DNA from 4 places in the Gardnerella sp. DNF00983 genome. Region 1 is predicted to be linked to each of the others. Evidence: riboswitches for the same ligand, from Rfam matches in the RefSeq annotation. Region 1 holds a riboswitch; each other region holds the start of a gene.
The links. A riboswitch is a leader RNA that binds a small molecule or an ion and turns the genes downstream of it on or off. The one in region 1 is predicted to bind thiamine pyrophosphate.
Positions count from the first base shown of each region.

Region 2: it holds a riboswitch for thiamine pyrophosphate, as region 1 does, so the genes downstream of both, HXT34_RS03220 (ABC transporter permease) here and thiC (phosphomethylpyrimidine synthase ThiC) in region 1, are expected to answer to the same signal.
Region 3: it holds a riboswitch for thiamine pyrophosphate, as region 1 does, so the genes downstream of both, HXT34_RS02680 (hydantoinase/carbamoylase family amidase) here and thiC (phosphomethylpyrimidine synthase ThiC) in region 1, are expected to answer to the same signal.
Region 4: it holds a riboswitch for thiamine pyrophosphate, as region 1 does, so the genes downstream of both, thiM (hydroxyethylthiazole kinase) here and thiC (phosphomethylpyrimidine synthase ThiC) in region 1, are expected to answer to the same signal.

Region 1 is NZ_CP058392.1:589,625-595,062, reverse strand. Features, by position in the region: gene HXT34_RS02130 (MetQ/NlpA family ABC transporter substrate-binding protein) at 1-67, shown strand, start outside; gene HXT34_RS02125 (methionine ABC transporter ATP-binding protein) at 273-1,085, shown strand; gene HXT34_RS02120 (methionine ABC transporter permease) at 1,088-1,768, shown strand; TPP riboswitch at 1,833-1,938, shown strand; gene thiC (phosphomethylpyrimidine synthase ThiC) at 1,936-4,593, shown strand; gene HXT34_RS02110 (peptidylprolyl isomerase) at 5,076-5,438, opposite strand, start outside.
Region 2 is NZ_CP058392.1:849,204-854,641, reverse strand. Features, by position in the region: gene HXT34_RS03230 (ABC transporter ATP-binding protein) at 1-231, opposite strand, end outside; gene HXT34_RS03225 (ABC transporter substrate-binding protein) at 382-1,380, opposite strand; gene HXT34_RS03220 (ABC transporter permease) at 1,536-2,351, opposite strand; TPP riboswitch at 2,341-2,465, opposite strand; gene eno (phosphopyruvate hydratase) at 2,676-3,971, shown strand; gene HXT34_RS03210 (L-lactate dehydrogenase) at 4,169-5,083, shown strand; gene folK (2-amino-4-hydroxy-6-hydroxymethyldihydropteridine diphosphokinase) at 5,340-5,438, shown strand, end outside.
Region 3 is NZ_CP058392.1:724,563-730,000, reverse strand. Features, by position in the region: gene HXT34_RS02710 (KAP family P-loop NTPase fold protein) at 1-484, shown strand, start outside; gene HXT34_RS02705 (hypothetical protein) at 1,433-1,720, shown strand; tRNA gene HXT34_RS02700 (tRNA-Gly) at 2,315-2,387, shown strand; tRNA gene HXT34_RS02695 (tRNA-Cys) at 2,416-2,486, shown strand; tRNA gene HXT34_RS02690 (tRNA-Val) at 2,517-2,588, shown strand; tRNA gene HXT34_RS02685 (tRNA-Val) at 2,628-2,700, shown strand; TPP riboswitch at 2,935-3,024, shown strand; gene HXT34_RS02680 (hydantoinase/carbamoylase family amidase) at 3,213-4,454, shown strand; gene allW (allantoin permease) at 4,765-5,438, shown strand, end outside.
Region 4 is NZ_CP058392.1:293,619-299,056, forward strand. Features, by position in the region: gene thiD (bifunctional hydroxymethylpyrimidine kinase/phosphomethylpyrimidine kinase) at 265-1,185, shown strand; gene thiM (hydroxyethylthiazole kinase) at 1,446-3,023, opposite strand; TPP riboswitch at 3,013-3,122, opposite strand; gene HXT34_RS01070 (hypothetical protein) at 4,001-4,798, shown strand; gene HXT34_RS01075 (PD-(D/E)XK nuclease family protein) at 4,842-5,438, shown strand, end outside.

The DNA.
Region 1 (5,438 bases):
GAAAACAAGCGAAGTGCGCGACTATATTACCAAAACTTACAAAGGCGCTGTGCTTCCTGTTTTCTAAATAATACTCACAATGTAGCCACCTAATGCCGCATGTGTATGCTTCGTGTATGCTTTGCGGCATTATTTTATAAGCGTGTAATATACGTAATGTGCGTGCTAGTTAATAATCTAGTTAATGACGCTAGTTAGTAACTCTAGTTAGTAACTCTAGTTAGTAACGAAGTATATTTCACACAGAAAGCAATAATCTGTTAAGGAAAAGCATGATTCAGATCGAACATCTTCACAAAAGCTACGGCAAAGGTAGCAAAGCGAATGAAGCATTACACGACATTAATCTGACTATTGAATCGGGAGAAGTATTCGGAATCCTTGGTTCTTCTGGTGCAGGAAAGTCTTCGCTAGTTCGTTGCATGAATCTGCTTGAGCGACCAACTTCTGGCAAAATTATTATTGACGGAAATGATATTAGCGAAGTAAAAGATAAAGAACTTGCAAAAGTACGCACTAATATTGGCATGATTTTCCAGAATTTTAGCCTTTTCCAGCAGCGTACAGTATTGCGAAACGTCACTTTCCCATTAGAGTTAAATCACACTGCAAAAAAGGAACGAGAAGAACGCGCAAACTACTTGCTTGACTTAGTTGGTTTAAAAGATTTTGCAAACCGCTACCCTAGCCAGCTTTCAGGCGGACAACAGCAGCGCGTAGCAATTGCGCGCGCATTGGCGAATAATCCGTCGATTATGCTTTGCGACGAAGCAACAAGCGCACTTGACTCCACAACTACTGCGCAAATCCTTGATTTATTGAGCCGAATTAACCGCGAACTCAACGTAACGCTTGTTATTATTACGCATTCGCTGGCTGTAGCACGAAATATTTGCGACCGAGTTGCAATGATCGATAGCGGACGCATTGTGGAATTAGGTGACACGGATACGCTTTTTGCAAATCCACAAAGCGATATTTTGCGAACACTTATTGCAGATGAAAAACAAGAAAATCATCGCGCTAAAATTACAAGCACGATTGCAAACGAAGCAACAAACGCGCTTACCAATGAGGTGAAATAACAATGTTAGAAGCTGCTACACAATTTTTTAACGACTACGGCGACTTACTTATTGAAGGCGTGCAAGACACACTCGTTATGACGTCAGTTGCAACACTTTTTGCATACCTTATTGGACTTCCAGTTGGCGTACTTCTCATTACATCAAACAAAAAAGGCATTTGCCCTAACGCGCCAATTAACGCAGTTCTAGGATGGATTGTTAACATCGTGCGTTCTGTGCCGTTTATTATTTTATTAGTTGCAATAATTCCTTTTACTCGTCTCATAGTTGGCACTTCTTTGGGAGTTCCTGGAGCTATTGTGCCTCTAGTAATTACGGCTGCACCATTCGTTGCTAGAGTAGTTGAACAATCTTTAGCCGAAGTTGACGGAAGCTTAATCGAAGCAGCACAAAGCTTTGGAGCAAGCAAATTGCAAATTGTTTGCAAAGTATTGCTGTGGGAAGCTTTACCTTCACTAATTCGCGGAGCTGCACTTACGTTTATTACGCTTTTTGGATTCTCAGCAATGGCTGGAACAGTTGGCGCAGGCGGACTCGGAGATATTGCAATACGATACGGATACCAGCGTTATCAATACGATGTGATGACAGTGGCTGTTATTCTTTGCATTATCCTCGTACAGATTGTGCAAAGCTTGGGAGATTTTATTTCACGCGCAATCAATCATCACGAACGCTAAAGAAATTCGCAACATACCCACCACCAATTAAATGCACATAATCGTGTAAACTTGCTGGTAATTCGACATTTTGCAGGGGTGCTTTCGAAAGAAGGCTGAGATGGTATTAATTTATCTAACCCTTCGAACCTGTTAGTTAATACAACGTAGGGAGCAACGATTTTAGTATGACATCGAATTATCCGTACGCATCAATGCGTAATCAATTTAATCTAAGCGCCTGCTTTATTGCAGACCCACAAGCTTGTAATAATCGTCCACTTACAGATATTGTCGATGATGCTTTGCGCGCTGGAGCGACTTTTATTCGTCTTCATTGCAACAATGAAAACGCTAAAGAAATCACCACTATTGCACGCGATATTGCACAAATCATCGAAGACAATAACAAATGCGATTCTGTAACTTTTGTTATCGACGAGCGCGTTGATGTCGTTTGGCAAGCTCGCAATCAAAGCATCAAAGTTGACGGAGTGCACTTAGCACAAAGTGACATGGAGCCTAGAGAGGCTCGCGCACTTCTTGGCGAAGATGCTGTAATCGGCTTATCTGTTGAAACCGAGAGCTTAGTTAAAGTAATAAACGAACTTCCAGATGGATGCATCGATTACATTTGCGTAACAGCAATGCACAATCCTGAAGAAGGATGCGAAAGCACTACTGCCGCTTACGAATTGGAAGCAAACCACACAACGCTGGACGAAGCGAAAATTAATACGATTTGTTCCGCAAGTGATTTCCCAGTTCTAGTTGGCGGAAGAACTGCTCTCGACGATATCGATACAATCGCTCACACTAAGGCTGCAGGATGGTTCGTTTCTGAAGCACTGTATTCTTCAGAAACACCAGAATCAACTATGCATGAGTTTGTTGAACATTGGAAAGCTGTGCGAGGCGAAGAAAAGCACGGCTACGCTAAGCGAGTAATAGTTGCAGAAAATTCTGAATCAAAATCTTCAGAAACTCAAGAAAAGAAACCAACTTTTATTAACGCTAAAGAAGCAAAGGATGCTGCAAAATTAGCTAAGCAACAGCGCGTTGACATTGCAGCTCGCGGTTGCACTCAGCGCGATAAAGCTCATATTCGCAAAACAACTCCAGTTCATTTTGAGTATGAATATGGTTCTTACGATTTGGAAGTTCCTTATACGGAAATTAAGCTTTCGGATACTCCTGGCGTAGGCCCTAACCCGCCTTTTAAGGATTACAATACGGAAGGCCCAAAGTGCGACCCGAAGGAAGGCTTGGCTCCGCTTCGCCTTGACTGGATTCGTGACCGCGGTGACGTTGTGGAATATGAGGGTCGCAGGCGCAATCTTCAAGATGACGGCAAGCGCGCAATTAAGCGAGGCAAAGCTTCTAAAGAATGGCGTGGTCGCACGCATAAGCCAATGAAGGGCGCGGACCATCCGATTACGCAAATGTGGTACGCTCGCCACGGAATCACTACTCCGGAAATGCAATATGTTGCAACGCGCGAAAATTGCGATGTGGAGCTGGTTCGCGAAGAAGTTGCAGCCGGACGTGCTGTAATTCCTTGCAATATTAACCATCCTGAAGCTGAACCTATGATTATTGGTTCGCGCTTCTTGACTAAGCTCAACGCAAACATGGGTAATTCTGCTGTTACGTCGTCTATCGACGAAGAAGTAGAAAAACTTACGTGGGCCACGAAGTGGGGTGCGGATACCGTTATGGATCTTTCCACCGGTAACGATATTCACACGACGCGCGAATGGATTTTGCGCAACTCCCCTGTGCCAATTGGAACAGTGCCAATGTATCAGGCTTTGGAAAAAGTTGAGGATGATGCTTCTAAGCTCAGCTGGGAGCTTTTCCGCGACACTGTTATTGAGCAGTGCGAGCAGGGCGTTGACTACATGACTATTCACGCTGGCGTGCTTCTTCGCTACGTGCCGCTTACTGCAAACCGCGTAACCGGTATTGTTTCTCGTGGTGGCTCAATTATGGCTGAATGGTGCTTGCAGCATCATCAAGAGAGCTTCTTGTACACGCACTTTGAAGAATTGTGCGAGATTTTCGCAAAGTACGATGTTGCATTCTCTTTGGGCGATGGTTTGCGTCCAGGTAGCTTGGCTGATGCTAACGATGCGGCTCAGCTTTCCGAGCTTATGACGCTTGGCGAGCTTACGAAGATCGCTTGGAAGCATGACGTGCAAGTGATGATTGAAGGTCCTGGTCACGTGCCATTCGACACTGTGCGTATGAATATTGAGATGGAGAAGGCAATTTGCCAGAATGCTCCATTCTATACGCTTGGTCCTTTGACTACGGATACCGCACCTGGCTACGACCACATTACTTCCGCAATTGGTGGCGTAGAGATTGCGCGATACGGCACTGCAATGCTTTGCTATGTGACTCCTAAGGAACATTTGGGATTGCCTAACAAGGACGACGTTAAGCAAGGCGTGATTGCGTATAAGATCGCTTGCCACGCAGCTGATCTTGCTAAGCACCATCCACATGCTATGGATCGCGACAACGCAATCAGTAAGGCTCGCTTTGAGTTCCGCTGGTTGGATCAGTTCAACTTAAGCTACGATCCGGATACCGCAATCGCCTTCCACGACGAAACGCTTCCTGCAGAACCGGCAAAAATGGCGCACTTCTGCTCGATGTGCGGACCAAAGTTCTGCTCGATGGCTATTTCGCAAAATATTCGTAAGCGTTTTGGCGGAGCAGCTCAGCAGGAGCAGCTCGTTGAAGAAGCACGCAGTCAGGCAATTGCCGACGGTATGAAAGAGATGAGCAAAAAGTTCCAAGAATCCGGCTCATCGCTGTATCAAAGCGTGAAAGCATAAAGTGCGGAAGTACTGAGGTACGGAGGTGCGGAAGTACTGAGGTACGAAGGTACTGAAGTACGAAGTGCGGAAGCAAAAACTGAATTGCAAGTGCTTCAATAGCAATACTTACAACGGATAATAATAGAAGAAGGTTGATATAAACCAAAGCGAGTTTTATAGTGAGCAATTGCGCTTGCTATAAGACTCGCTTTCTTTATATTCGAATTTAAATTCTCTATTAATCCGACCTTTTCGTTGCGTGCTTGTAAAGTTTCTGCCGCATTTTCGCACGTAACCGACTTTTTCTTTACAGCGTTGTAAAGTTTCTGCCTCTTTTTGGTACGTAGGCGGCATAAACTGCGCACGCCTGTAAAGTTTCTGCCGCTTTACAGCAAAAATCCGACCTTTTCTGTACATAAGCGTATAGAAAATGTCGGATTAGTAATTAAGAACTGTAGTATTAAAGAATATTAAAGAGTATTAAATCAAATAACGTTTAATCACAAAACTTCAATAGAAATAATACCTACAGGCTCAAGAGGAGCATCAGATCGATCCGTTGCGACAGCCTCGAGCTTATCGACAACAGCCTTCGATTCACCGTCAGCAACTTCGCCGAAAATTGTATGGTGACCGTCAAGCCATGGAGTTGGCACAGTTGTAATGAAGAACTGCGAACCGTTAGTGCCATGCAAACGACCGTCACGACCGCGACGCTTTCCAGCATTTGCCATAGCGAGCAAATAAGGCTTATCGAACTTCAAGGATGCGTCAATTTCATCGTCAAACTCGTATCCAGGACCGCCAGTTCCATTGCCGAGTGGGCAGCCACCCTGAATCATGAAGTCCTTAATAATGCGGTG
Region 2 (5,438 bases), 260 kb from region 1:
GACGTTTATTGTTCCAGAATCAGGTTTGATTAATCCTGAAATAACTTTAAGAAGAGTAGTTTTTCCGCATCCTGAGCGTCCTATTAAAGATACGAATTCGCCTTTTTTAATATTTAGATTTATATCTCGCAATATTTTAGCGTTATTTTTAAAAGTCACGCCAATATGTTCTAGAGTAACGCAGTAAGAGTTATCTTTAGTCTCATAGTTTTCTTCTATTTGAGTGTCCATATTTACTCCTACTGCGTTGCTCTAAATCATGTTTATATAATCTTGTTATATAACTTTGTTTTAATTTTGATTAATTAGTTATATATTATTTTATTTTGATATTTAATTTTTGTTTTTATGAATATGTGTTTTATAGATATATGGATTAATTTACTTCGTGCAATCCATTACAGAATCTTTCAAATTCTTTGGAGCTTGCTTAATTAAACCATATTTCACGTATTCTTTAGCTTGAGTTTCCATCATTTTCAAACCTTTTTCATCGATTGGACGAATAGTTGGATTGTCAAACTTTTCAATTTGCTTAATAATAGTTTCGCTTGCTCCGAGCTGCTTGTAAGCGTTTCCAATAACATTGTTTTCTTTATGAGACTTTTTTGCTTCGCGAACAAGAGCCTTGTACATCTTCTTAACAAGATCTGGATGCTTTTTGGCAAAGCTCTTAGAAACAATGTGAATAGTAACGTTCATATTGCCGTACTTTTTAGCATTTACAAGCAATTTTGCGCCTGGAGTTGTCATTGCTGCAGCAAGATTCTGATCGAATGAGGAAATTGCGTCAATCTGTCCAGAAGTAAATGCTGCCTGGAAGTTCTTAGGACTCATCTCAACTTTGTTAACTTTAGAAACGTCTAAACCGCTTTTATCAAATGCGCGGTGAAGCATGTAATCGCCAGTGTCACCGTTGTGAATAATAGCAACTTTCTTTCCGTATAAGTCTTTTAGTGTTTTCACGCCGCTTTTTGCGGATGCAACGATTCCTTGAGAATCACCATTGTAATATTCGAGCGCAAAAGCTACCCATGGTTGTCCTTCAGCAATCAAATCAATGAAGCGTCCGGTTCCAGTAGTTGTAGCATCTGCATTTCCGCTCATAACAGCAGTAAGACCATCAACTGGAGTGTAAGGGCCAGTGTAAACTACTTTAGATTTGCCAAATTCGTCTTGAAGGAATTTCTCATTTTTCAAAGTAGTTAAATAATTTGCTGTAGAAAGATAAGCGACTCTCATAGTTCCAGCGTCTTCTTTTGAAGAAGCGCTTGATGATTTTTGTGAGCTTCCGCAAGCTGCGAGAGATACTGTTGCGCAAACAGCGCAGATTAATGCAATAATGCTCTTTTTAGAAAATCGCATTTTTAAATTAGCCATGATATATAGTTCCTTTTGTTTGTTGTTTTATTTATCTGTTGTTTGTTTGGTTGTTATTATTTGGTTGTTGATTCTAAATATTGACTAATTCTTAAAAAGCAATTTAATGCATTTTAAAAAGTAGTTAACTTTAGAAAAATGTTGATATTACTAGATTATTGGCGTGATTTTCTATCTAATCTGCGTTCAGGTATAAGAAGATATTCTAATATGTTTGCAGTAAGCTCAGATCCAAGACCTGCAATTGCGTACATAATAACGCATGCCATCATTTGATCAGGCCTAAAGAATTCTTGCGCTCTTGAAAGAATGTATCCAATTCCAATAGAAGAATTGACTGTTTCGCAAGTCACTAATGCAACCCATGCTACAGATATTGCAAATCGCAAACCTGTCATAAAACTTGGAAGTGTACCGCGAAGCAAAATAGATATAAAAATAGTAGATTTTTTAACGTGATAAACCTGCGCTAATTCGAGAAGTTTCGGATCAATATTACGCACTCCGTCGCGAATATTAACGTACATAGGTCCAAAAACGCCAACAGCTATAAGCGCTATTTTCATCGTTTCATCTATTCCGAGGAAAATTATTAATATTGGAGCTAAAGCCGGGAATGGAATTGATCTCAACATGTGGCTTGGTTTATCAACTACAATATTGCCAAGCTTACTGCCTCCTGCAAGTATGCCTGCAGGAACAGCAAAAATAATTCCTAACAAAAGCCCTAAAAGAACTCGTAAAATACTTATTCCTAAGGATTTTAATAATATGCCTTCGTTGTTTAAATCAATAAAGGCTTGTATTACTTCATATGGGGATGGCAAAGAACGGTCTTCGATTGGAGAAAGAGTTGTAAAAAACCACAAAACCAAAATGAGGATGGTTGAAATCCACACTTTACACGAAGATACCGCTTTAAATGCAATCTTCAATATGTTTTTCGCTTTATTAGGCGAATTGTAAGTCATGCGACAATCCCTTCGATAGTCTTAGCTATATCAGGTTCAACGAGTGTATTCTCAGCGCAACACTGTATGTATTGTTGTTTGGCACGATGTAGTTGCGCACCCCGTGTCTGAGGTCATTATCGCTTAAGGGTATGGACAAGTGTATTTTAAATCGATATTTATAAACGATATTGCTTAAAAATATACAATTGGCTCATATGACTCGAGTTAAATCAAAATATTGTGAACGTTCACGGCATAAATACGCTGATACTCAATATAACGTCCATAAAACGCACTAGTCTTGGAAGAGTCATCACAACCCATAGGTATAAAGGAGTAGTTGTGGCAGCTATTGAAAGCGTATATGCACGCGAAATTTTGGATTCTCGTGGAAATCCTACTGTTCAGGTTTATTTGGAGACCGAAGATGGCGCTCAGGGTATTGGTTTAGTGCCTTCTGGTGCTTCTACTGGTGAAGCTGAAGCTTGGGAACGTCGCGATGGCGACAAATCCCGTTATCAGGGCAAGGGCACGTTGGAAGCTGTTAAGGCTGTCAACGAGGTAATCGCACCTAAGGTTATTGGCATGGATGCCACCGATCAGCGCGCTCTTGATGAGACGATGATTGAGCTTGATGGCACGCCAAACAAGGGCAAGCTTGGTGCTAACGCAATTCTCGGCGTTTCCCTCGCTGCTCTCTACGCTGCTGCCGAGTCTGCTCAGCTTCCGTTGTACCGCTACATTGGCGGCACCAATGGTCACATTCTTCCAGTTCCAAACATGAACATCATGAACGGTGGCGCTCACGCTGATTTCGCAACCGATATTCAGGAGTACATGATTTCTCCTTACGGTTTCGCAACCTACAGCGATGCTTTGCGCGCTGGTGTTGAGGTTTATCACACCTTGAAGAATGTTTTGAAGAAGGAAGGCTTGGCTACTGGTCTTGGTGACGAAGGTGGCTTCGCTCCAAAGATGAAGTCCAATGAGGATTCCTTGAAGTACATCATGGATGCAATCGCAGCCGCTGGCTACGAGCCAGGCAAGCAGATTGGTATTTCTCTTGACGTTGCTTCTTCCGAGTTCTACAACAAGGAAACTGGTAAGTATCGTTTCGATGGCGAAGAGCGCGAATCTGCTTACATGCTCGATTACTACGAGAAGCTCATCAACGAGTATCCAATCGTTTCCATCGAAGATCCATTCCAGGAAGAAGGATGGGATGATTGGGCAGAAATCACCAAGCGTCTTGGTGATCGTTTGCAGTTCGTTGGCGATGATTTGCTCGTCACCAATCCAAAGCGTTTGGCTAAGGGTATTGAGCTTGGTGCAGCTAACTCCTTGCTCGTGAAGTTGAACCAGATTGGTTCCGTCACCGAAACCCTCGACGCTATTGAGCTTGCGACTAAGAACGGCTTCACTTCTATGGTTTCCCATCGTTCTGGTGAAACCCCAGATACCACCATTTCTGATCTTGCCGTTGCTAAGAACACCGGCCAAATCAAGACTGGTGCTCCTGCTCGTGGCGAGCGTATTGCTAAGTACAACCGCTTGCTTGAGATTGAGGAAGAGCTTGGTTCTACCGCTCAGTATGCTGGTTACAGCGCATTCAAGGCTTGCAAGAAGTACATGAAGTAACTTTTAGTTTTAAAGTAACTTAGTGGCTTCTTAAGTCTTTGAGTTTTAACGGTCAGTCGTGTTTACGGCTGACCGTTTTTTATTAAATATTTTTGAAAAAATCAAAACGCGCAAAAAATTTTCTTAAATTTACTTTCATTCTCATCATAATAGTGATATTTTTGTGAGAAAATCGAAACAGAAGGAGATGTTTCATTATGCGAAAAGTAGCAGTTATTGGTATGGGAAATGTTGGCGCAGCTGTTGCTCACCAGCTTGTTGTTGGTGGTTACGCCGACGAGTTATACCTGTATGACAAGAATGAAGCTAAGGTTAAGGCTGATGCATTGGATTTTGAGGATTCAATGGACAATTTGCCTTTTAATGTAAACATTACTGTCAATGATTACGATGCTTTGAAAGATGTTGAAGTTATCGTAAGCGCTATGGGCAATATTAAGCTTTTAGACGTCCCAAATCCTGATCGTTTCGCAGAACTTAAACATAATCGTGTTCAAGTTGAAGAAGTTGGTGCAAAGATTAAAGCTTCTGGCTTCCATGGTGTTTTAGTTGATATTACTAATCCTTGCGACGCTATTTGCCAGCTTTATAAAGAAACAACTGGTCTTCCTTATGAAAAAGTTATTGGCACTGGAACTTTGCTTGATTCTGCGCGTCTTCATCGCGCTGTTGGCAAATTCTTCGGAGTTCATCCAAAAGCTGTGAAGGGCTATAGCTTGGGTGAACATGGTGATTCACAGTTCGTTGCATGGTCCACAGTTAAGGTTCTTGAACAGCCGATTGTTGAGCTTGCAAAAGAAAAGAATATTGATTTAGATGCTGTTGATGAAGAAACTCGTCAAGGCGGCTTCACTGTGTTCTACGGAAAGAAGTATACAAATTACGGTATTGCTGCTGCTGCAGTTCGCCTGGTTCATGCTGTTCTTTCGGATTCAAAGGAGCAAATGCCTGTTTCGAACTATCGCGAGGAATATCATTCTTATCTTTCTTACCCAGCAATCGTTGGTCGCGAAGGTATTGTGAAGCAGTGCCAACTTGACTTGACTGAAGAAGAGTTGCAAAAGTTGCAGCATTCTGCAGATACAATTTTGAGCAAGGCTCAAGCAAAATAGATAAGTCAAAAATAAAATAACTAAAAATAGTACTTTTGAATCTAAAATATTTTTTACAGATTTTAGATAAAAGCGTATTGAAAAATGTCGTTGTAGGTTTAATTGCTCTTCAAGAGTGTTGAATTTACAGCGACATTTTTGTTATAAAAATTTTTGATATTAGATTATTTATTATTTGAATTCATAAAGCTGGTTAGTCCTAATTGTTTATGATATATACTTTTAACTATAAATGACATTATTTTTTGGGGGAAATATGATTTCTAGTGCATACATAAGTGTTGGAAGCAATATAGGTGATAGATTACTTAATTTGCGTCAAGCTGTTTCGCTATTGAAGCAAAATTCACATATA
Region 3 (5,438 bases), 130 kb from region 1:
TTTGCAATTAGTTAACTTAAAGCATTTGGAATCTCTTGAAAAAATTTATATAGACAAAATTGAACTCATTTCAAAATCTGAAAATATGCTAAATATAGGAAGATTTAGTAGAGCATTTTATTTATGGGAATATCTTGATAAAGAAGGAGCTGAAAACTACATTAAAACACTATTTAACGATAATCTTAATAAAATTAAATTTATATTCATTCATTCATATCGAGCCAAAGGTTTGAATGGCTATAGTTGGAATATTGATTTAGAAAGTTACTCAAATTACATTTCTAGAAAAGATTTTTACAATGGAATTAAAGATTTCGCTAAAAATCATTTAGATGAATTTACTAAAGAAGAACAAATAAAATTAGCGTCGTTTGCATTGAATTATGAAAATAATAGTGATGACTTTAACCATGCGTCTGAGCAAGAAGCATTGCAACTCATAGAAAAATGGAAATCTGAAAGCAGTTTAGCAAAGCAATAAATCATATTGGGCACTAGCACACTGCAGTTAGTGCCCGATATTTTTGTCGCTATCAGCTAACCGCAAAGTATTTAAAAACCAACCCCGCACCCATGTATCAAAACTGTTTCATTAACGCAACAATTTTGATACACTTGCGCACTATCTATATAAATTAGATTTAACATGCAGAGCATACGGACAAAGACAAAGTTGTAAATAAAGCAATATTTGGTAGCATGAGTTATAGGAGTCTTCCTGCGTTGAAAGTCGGCTTCACGCCGTTGACTGCTTTAACACTTTAGGCGTTGTGTGAGCTCCTTTACTTTTGGCTTATAACGTATGAATCATTAAAGATTATAAAACAGTTGGAATATACGAAAGCTAGTCATACCCTCAAACCAACTCATTACGAGATTAAAGGGAAAGAGGAGCCCTAGCATTCATTTCGATTCTATCATATGAGTCTTTCCCGCATACGCGGGGGTGATCCCGCTACGGTCTGCGAGCTCTTTCGTTTTATGCAGTCGTTCCCGCATACGCGGGGGTGATCCCACGCGCGCGTTGAATCTTATCGACCGTATCCAGTCTTTCCCGCATACGCGGGGTGATCCCGCTACGGTCTGCGAGCTCTTTCGTTTTATGTAGTCTTTCCCGCATACGCGGGGGTGATACTACGCAGTGGTAATCCTTGAAGCGCAATAAGTAAATAAAGAGTCACGAACAGACCAAGTGTCCGGGACTCACTATCCACTATACTGCAGGCTCATTATGAAATTAGATGCAATAGTATCTGCTATGTTCTCACTCGTTATTATCGCTGGAGTGTGTGTCATTTTTCGCCTTGGCTCACGGTCTTTACCGCATAAGCTGATGCTATCCTGGAAGTGCGTTTATCAAAAAGAAAAAATCTTAGCGTGTTGTTACTGCATATAATGATGTGGAAGATAAGAGAGGTGTGAAAAGCTAATGGACATGATGAAACTTTGTTATGATATGGCTGAGAAGCTCCGTCCCTATGCAGAACCTACTATGGACGAACGTTTTAAAGAAGCAGCCAATAGTGCTATTCGAGCAGGCGAACCGTCTATTGCAATTGATTATTATTTAGTAGAAGCATGGATGCACAAGAGCGCACCTAAAGAGTTGCTAATCGAAGCTTATAACCTGCTAGATCCTTATGAATGTGGCGATGATTATGACGATATAGCAGACGATTTAGGAGTCCCACGTAAAGTCCATTCCCCAGATGAATAAATAAATTTTGGTCTATAACCCTAGAACCTATAACCCTAGAAAATATACTTAAAATGAAGATTGCGAAGCTGGGAATATTAAGCCAAGTTCTAAACACCGTTACTAATTCAGTCAACAAACTGAAAAAGTAACGGTAATCAGCAAAAACTGTTAAAAACTCAGTCAACGAACTGAAAAAGTAACGGTAATCAGCAAAACACTGTTAAAAATTCAGTCAACGAACTGAAAAAGTAACGGTAATCAGCAAAACACTGTTAAAAATTCAGTCAACGAACTGAGAAAATAACACTCACAGCCCAAACATCGTTAAAAACTCAGCTAGCCAACTGAGAAAGTAACACTTGCGCTCGCAAATGCTCCAATACCATACGCATAACAAACCTCCAACCAACACGAGCAAACGAACACACCGAAAGACACACAAACGAACACGCCAAAAAACACACCAACAGAAACACAAAACGACACGCCAAAAAACACACCAACAGAAACACAAAACGACACGCCAAAAAACACAAAGCTTGCATTTGTAAATATTTCGGGTATAGTAGTTACTCGTGCTTCGGCGCTGACGTTGTTCAGTAAAGTTGCATTGCGGACATAGCTTAGTTGGTAAAGCGCAACCTTGCCAAGGTTGAGACCGCGGGTTCGAGTCCCGTTGTCCGCTCTAGGTCCGATGAGTTATTCGACCTTACGGTGGGTTAGCCAAGCGGTTAGGCAGCGGCCTGCAAAGCCGTATAGATGAGTTCGACTCTCGTACCCACCTCGATTAAGCTTCAAGCTTAATTAACAACCTGGGCGGTTGGCGCAGTGGTAGCGCACTTCCCTGACACGGAAGGGGTCACAAGTTCGAACCTTGTATCGCCCACTCGAAAGGATTGCCTTTCACGCATAATTAAAAAATTTTGGGTGATTGGCGCAGCGGCTAGCGCACTTCCTTCACACGGAAGGGGTCATAGGTTCGATTCCTATATCACCCACAATATGTTCGCAGTGTAGAAGCACTGCGTTTTTTGTTATTTGGCTATTTTTTATTTGCTAACCTTCATATGAAAATTTTTCGCAGCCGAACACGCATGCAACCACAAATAGAAGCAATATCTCGTAGCAGTCAACCAATCAGTCAACCAAACAATCATTTCTTCACAGAAACACACATGCGAATGTTCATTTTGAGTTCATTTAATATCGTGCTATACTCATTCGAGTACAAGTGAAAATTGCAGGGGTACTGGAAACAGTTGAGAAACACCCTTTGAACCTGTTTTGTTAAGACATGCGTAGGGAGCAATTACAGTAAGTGATTTCTTTCTATCACGATTTTCGTGATATCTTGCGTTGCCACAAAGTAGTAGCAATTACACGAGTATCAACTAAACAATTAAAAAAAAAAACTAAACAACAAAAACCAAAACAAAAACAAAAACCAAAAAAATATCCGCCTGAATGTCACTTTTGGGAAAACTTGCACAAGTGAGGAGGAATACTGCACATGATTAATAGCAGCATAAGTGCTGAAACTATAGAATCAGCCATAAGCTGGCTTGCAGGATTCACAGAAAAACCAGGAGAACAAGGAGTTACTCGACCTCTTTACACAAAATCTTGGAAACAGGCTCTTTTTGCTCTTCGTCAACGATTTGAAAAACTCGGTATGACTGTAGAATTCGACCAAGTTGGAAACCTAATTGCAACTGTTGAAGGATGCGAAAAGCCAGAAAGCATAATAGCTTGTGGATCGCATATTGACACAGTTTCAAGAGGGGGTCGTTTCGACGGTCAACTTGGAATAGTTGCAGCCTATTTAGCAATTAAGAATTTACTTACTAGATATGGAAAGCCAAAGAAAAGTCTTCGCATTATCTGCTTGGCAGAAGAGGAAGGCTCACGTTTCCCATACGTATTCTGGGGTTCAAAGAATTTCTTCGGACTAGCCAAAAAAGAGGACGTAGAAAATATTTGCGACAGTGAAGGTGTTCCCTTCGAAACAGCAATGCGTGAAGCTGGGTTCAATTATCAAACAACTCAACCTAAGTTCGCAAATCTTGAAGCCTGGATTGAGCTACACATTGAGCAGGGACCAACGCTTTACAGCAATCACGAAGATTTAGGTATTATCACTAGCATTGCCGGTCAGCACCGTTGGGATATTCATCTTAAAGGCGTACAAAATCACGCTGGCACAACAATGATGTCCTACAGGCACGATGCAGTAGATTGCATGTCTCATATAATCGCCAAGAATCTTGACAAAGCTAAGCAAGCAGGCGACCCACTGGTACTTACTTTCGGTAGAATCAGCGTAGTTCCAAATCAAGTAAATATTGTTCCTGGAGAAGTTACTTTTTCAATGAACTGCCGTCATACAGATAAAGCTTTTCTTGATAAATTCTTGCAGGAACTCGACGAAGATATTCACGAAACTGCCAAGTCTTATGGCATTACAGCGCAGATTGATAAGTGGATGTCTGATGATCCTACACCACTTAGCGACGATATTATTAATCTTTTGAAAGATCAAGCTAATAAGCAAGGTTATGCGTACAGAGTCATGCATTCAGGCGCTGGTCAAGATACGCAAATTTTTGCTCCGTTTGTAAAATCCGGAATGATTTTTGTTCCTTCAAAAGATGGTATTAGTCACGCTCCAGAAGAGTACACAGATCCACAAGACGCTGTTCACGGAGTCAAGCTTTTACGAGATGCTCTGCATAGTTTGGCTTATGAGGACTAACTAAAACCAAACGAAAACCAAAAAGAAATAGAAATTTAGGAAGGACACAAAAGGCATATACGATGCCAACTTCACTGCTTAATTAATCGCAGCGAAGAAAAGTGAATATCGAATGAGAGTACAACGCTTATTCACGAATAAGAGGCTGATACGAAGGGGCGCACCACCACGGGTACGATATCCTTTCGTATCTTTTTTATTTTTGAGCAAAGTTGCGATTATTACTTTCAAAAAACTCAAAATACAAAACTCAAAACTCAAAACACAAAAAAGAATCAAATTTACAAACAAGAAAAGTAAGGAGGTGCGCATGCAAATTAGTAAACTGCTAAAAGATGAGCCAGTAGATAGTAAAAACTTGGAATGTTACCGCGAGCGCGGCTACACTAACGAAGATTTACTGCCAAAGCCGCAAGAAAAACGCACAATGAGCGCTCTTAATTTTTGCACTTTGTGGATGCAGTCTGTACACAATATTCCTAATTATGCTGCAGTTGGCGCGTTCCTTTTAATGGGATACTCTCCAATTTACGTAATGATTGGTATCATGCTTGGCGCAATTCTTACAGCAATTGTCATGGTTGCTAACGGTGTTGTAGGTTCCAAATACGGCATACCGTTTTCTATGCATTTGCGCGCAACGTACGGAAAAGCAGGCGCTCAACTACCAGGATTCCTCAGGGGAGTAGTTGCTGCAATATGCTGGTATGGAATTCAAACATATATAGGTGCGAAAGCTTTAGAGATTCTAGTTGGCAAAATTTGCCCTGAGTTTCTTACTTTTGGAAACAAAATACCATTTGTTGGTTCGCACATACCTATTATTATTTCCTTCGCAATATTTTGGTTGCTTAATTTGGCGATTGGTTTAGGCGGAGGAAAGACTCTTAATAAGCTAACTGTAGTATTAAGCCCACTTATTTACGTTGTTTTTGGTTGCATGAGCGTATGGGCTATTAGCTGTGCTGGTGGTTTATCTGCAAT
Region 4 (5,438 bases), 300 kb from region 1:
GAACGATAGTAATAATCTTGTTGGCGAATACTATTTTTGCAGAAAAAGTAAGTAAAAAACTAAACTTAACTACGCAACCGCTAAGTCCAAATAATGTATAAGAGCGGAGCGCTGCGAGACAAGCAACACCCACCACTCACAGCCACACAAGAAACCCGCCAGCCAAACACCAGCCCGAAACTCGCGCCACATTAAACAAAATGTAATATAAACTATACTTTCTAATGAAACTATATTTGCCTGCGACGCAATATAATAAAAGTTATGACGCTAGTATCAAGCAAACAGCATGACGAGCAGCATGCTAAATCGCCTATGCAGCAATCAAATCCAATCATTCCGCGCGTGCTAAGCGTAGCTGGCACAGACCCAACAGGTGGAGCCGGGATTCAGGCAGATCTCAAGTCAATTATGGCGGCAGGCGGCTATGGCATGTGCATACCAACTAATTTGGTTGCGCAAAACACGTGCGAAGTGCGCGAAGTATTCACGCCGCCAGTCAGCTTTTTCCGCACTCAACTTTCGTGCGTGTACGACGACGTTACAGTTGACGCGCTAAAAATTGGTATGCTCGGATGCGATGAATACATTGAAGCTATGCGAGACTGGATGCGCGATAATCCGGTTCCTGTAAGCGTGCTAGACCCTGTGATGATATCGACTTCCGGGAAGCGCTTGCTTGAGGCGAGTGCTGAAAATGCTATGCGAAAATTTATAAGCTGCGTTGATGTTGTGACGCCAAACGTGCCGGAATTGGCGGCTTTGAGCGAATCGCGCGTTGCGGAAAACTTTGAGGAAGCTTGCAATCAGGCGCGCGAGTTGGCTGCAAAAAATAACGTTGTTGTGATTGTAAAAGGTGGACACTTAACTGGCGAAGACGTTGGGAATACTGCGGTTTTCCCGGACGGCTACGCAAGTCACGTACCAAGCGAGCGCGTTGAAACAAGCACAACTCACGGAACCGGATGCTCGCTTTCTTCTGCGTTGGCTACGAAAATTGGGCTTGCTTTGCGAGAGGGTAAGAGTTTAAGCGAGCACGATACTGTACTTCGCGCGCTTGAATGGTCGACTGCGTGGCTTCGCGAGGCGATTGCTGCCGGAAGTGAATTGCATGTTGGACGCGGCGGAAAGCACGGTCATGGACCTGTAAATCACTCCGTGCGCATCCTTCAGCAAACTAAGTGATACTCGCGCAGCGCGCAATCTGCGTGAGTAACGAAAAACGGCAGAAACTGTGCAGATGTGTACAGTTTCTGCCGTTTACCAGCCAGATTCCGACCAAAACTTTACAGCGGTGTAAAGAAACTGTCGTTCCCGCACCAAAAAACGGCAGAAACTGTGTAGCCGTGTAAAATAAAGGTCGGCTACGCGCCAAAAAACGGCAAAAACTTTACAACGGTGTAAAGTTTCTGCCGCCTACGCGCTATGCTGCGCTCAAGCTAGCTTTACTCAGTAATCACGCGCTTAAGCTCGCGTGCAACTTTCCCAGCATCCTCAGCGCACATAAGCGCCGACACTGTGCAAACTCCGTCAAGCTCAAGACCGCGAATAGGGAACACTGTGTTCTCGTGAATTCCGCCAATTGCCAACGTTTTTACGCCCATAGAGTGCGCAACTTTCGCAACTTCATTCACTCCGTCAACTCCCAGCGGTGGCACGTCGTGCGCTTTCGTATGCGTTTCAAAAGCGGCACCGATGCCAATCACATCCGGCAGCGGAACGTCGTTTTCTTTGCACTCGTGGTAAGCTTTCTCCATCAAATCCGGTCGCGCGCAAGAAAGCCCAACCATCCACTCAGCCGGCATAGCCTTTCGCGCCTCAACAAACGGCGTATCCTTTTGCCCAACGTGCAAGTTGAAACCAAGCTGAGCTGCGCAATCAACATGATCGTCAATAAACACAGGCACGTCGCCATGTCCGGAATCAATAAGCGCGTGGCGCAACTTCTTCGCTTTAGCTGCAATCTCCGCGTCGTCGGAATACTTATCGCGCAATTGCACAACTGTAACTCCGCCTTCAATCGCCTCCACAGCCACTTCTTCTTCCGGACGATTTCCCATTCGCGGATCCGTTACCAAATATAGCGTCCAATCCACAGGCTCCACCGTAAACTCAATATTCGTCAAACTAAACATGTCGTTTACGCTAAGAGTTGAAAGCGCATCCATCCACAGCGTGCGGAAAGTGCCTGGAGCTGTGGTTTGGCGAGCCGCCCAAGTTCCAGCCGCTGCTGCGTGCACGTGCGCTGCAACAGTTGCTGCGAGCGGACGTTCTGGGTTTGCGCCAACGTACGCTGCAACTAACGCTCCCAAAGCGCATCCAGTTCCAACTACTTTAGTCATAGCTTTGTGGCCACCTGTTACGCGAGCTAAGCATCCATGGCCGTAAATTGCGTCTTTTTCGCCAGAAATTGCCACTACAGATCCGTATTTTTTAGCTAATTCGCGAGCAGCTTGAAGCGCGTCGTTTACGTTATCGTGAGAATCTACGCCTTTTCCGTTGCTTTCTTTGCCTGCAAGCGCCATGATTTCGGAAGCGTTTGCGCGGATTACAGTAGGGTGGTGCTTAATAATTTCGTGAATAAAGCGCGCGCGAGGTGCGAGTGCTGGAACGCCGATTCCAACCGGGTCAAGCACCCACGGGGTATCGGCTTTTTCGCATCCTTCAACGGCTGCGCGCATGTATTCGGAAGTTTCTGGCTGATGGAATGTGCCAACGTTTATGAGCACGCCTGTGGCAATTTGCGCAAGTGCATGCGCTTCTTCCGGATCGGTTACCATAATTGGCGAGGCGCCGGCGGCGAGCAGTGCGTTGGCTGTAATGTCTTGCACGATTACGTTCGTGATGCAATGGGTGAGTGGCTGCTGTATGCGCACGCGTTCGATGCATTGACGCACGTCGTTAAGGAACATGCGTCGGCGTGCGCGTGCTGAGAAGCATGTGTCGACTTGCGTTGTTGCGTTTGTGCAGTATTCGTTAGCTTCGTTGCAGGTATTTGTTTTTTCAGTGTTGCATGTTGTCATAATGTTTCCCTTCGCTAGCACTATCTAGATCAGGTTTTACGGATTTAATCTCAGCGCCGCCCGCGATTTTGCGGCAAATGCGCACTCCGAACCATCCTTCGACTATATCTTTTGTTCGTGACTTACGCTCTTTTGCGTTAGCGCTGCGATTTAGCGCGTAGGCGGCATAAACTGCGCGCGTCTGTAAAGTTTTGGTCGGAATCTAGCTGGGAAGCGGCAGAAACTTTACACAGCTGCACAGTTTCGGTCGGATTTTCTTGCGTTCGCGGCATAAATTTTACACGGCTGTAAAGTTTTGGTCGGATTTTCTTGCGTTCGCAGCATAAACTTTACACAGCTGCACAGTTTCTGCCGTTTTCCGTTACTGGTGCAGATTGGCGCTCGCGCGGATTACGCGCTCGCTTACGAAACTCGCGTTGGAAGTCCACTGGACTTCCAACTTGAGCGAGTTTCCGCTCCGAGTTGCTTTCGCGCGCTAAATCGCAGCACTTGCAGGAATCTACAAAAATCGCGCCGCATTTTTGCAACTTCTTCTACATATTTTCGCTTGTTAACATGAGATTATGTATATGTGAACATGATTATTTATTATTTAACATCTTAATTGAATTGCCGTTCTGTCGCGTGAATATTCGTGTGGTAGAGATTTGAGATTTTTCGCACTGAGTGCGGCGAACGTCAGAGCCGCAGGCTGCTGATTCGCCAAGCGAAGAAGAAAAATCGAAAAATCTCTGCGATAGACACGGTTATTAGGGGCTAGCACGCAGAGTTTGGGGGATTTCTTTACGAGCACTAAAAGAGGACTGATGGAGCAACGTTCGTAGAGAACAAAGTATGCATGAGAGTCTTTAACAGCCAAAGCGACTGAAGGACGGGACGTGCGAGGAGAGAAATCCCCCAAAACTCGCGCCACGTTAAAGCAATATGAAACAAGATTATTAAATAGTAGATTATAGAAGTTACGAAAGCGAGATAACATGGCAAACGATTCCATGCTAGAACAAAAGACTCCGCTCACAGCGCGCGAATACGCGACGCGCACAGCAATACGCACGATTGCAATCATCGCATCTGTTTATGGCATGGCTGCTTCGTGGGAAGGCTTGATGACCTTCACTTATTTTACGAATCTTTCTAACCTTATGATTTGCGTAGCTCTTGCTGGATCGCTTTTGCTTGATACAGCTGCATTTATGCGTGCTCGTAATTCTGTAGATTCAGCCGTGCAGCCAGCTTCCACAGCATCTTGCGCATGGTTCGACTCAAAATCCAACGCTTGGTACATTTTTAAATTCATGATGACCATCTCAATTGCTGTCACATTCACTTTGTACCTGTGTTTCTTAGCACCTACCAATAAGCTTGGTTTCGTTGGCGCTTACATGAATAACGGATGCAGCAGTCTTTGCGTCCACGCAGTTGCGCCGCTTCTTGCAATCGCTGATTTTGTGCTTTTTGATTACCGTTTCCGCTCTACTCGCGCACACATTTATTTCGCTACGATTCCGCCTCTTGCTTATGTTGCTTATGCTGCTATGCTTAGCGAGTTTGCTGGTGTTCGTTGGGGTGTTCATGCAATGCGCGCGCCTTATAATTTCCTCAATTATGGCGCTCCTGCCGGCTGGTTCGGCTTTGCACCGCAAACTTTTAATGCCACTACTTTGGGCGTTGGAGTTGCGTATTTGTTAATTGTGTTTACTCTTATTTTTATTGGTGTCGGCAGTGTATTTCTTGCTCTTAAGGATGCTCGCGCTCGTGCAATATTAAAAGAATAGTATTGTTGCGCGCCACTATTGCCTAATTGCTAGAATTAAGCGTATGAGTGAGGATATTGCATTACAAGCATTATTTGACGGTACGTTACGCAATTCTTCTGGCAATGTGACTAATACGTTGCTTGTGTACGGTGCGCCGAATACTGGTAAAACGCAGTTTGCTGTGCGCGCAGCAATTTCCGGCTATAAGCGTTGGTCGCATAATGTTACTGCGATGGCTGTGCAAAATCGTGTTCTTGCTTCAAAAATTGACAATATTATTATTCGTCAAATTGGTGTAAGTAAGCAGTCTCGTCCAGTTGGCACTTTGGCTTCTTTGGCTTTTAATATCATTTCTGCTTGCTGTAAGTTAAAGAATGAGACTTCGCCTAAGCTGCTAAATGGTGCTGAGCAGGATTCTTTGCTTCGTAAAGTTTTGCGCGCACACATTGAGCATGTTATGCGTGGCGATAATGGTGATTGCAATATATGCGCGCTTTTTAAGGATTATTTTGAAACGTCTCAATGGGTTATTCCATTAACTTGCGCAGTTTCTAATACTTTCGCCACTTCCGAGCCTTCCGCGCCTTTCGCAACTCAGGCTGCTCAAGCAGCTTCTTCGTCTCCAGAATTTTTGGCAGATAGCTTCGATATTAACAAC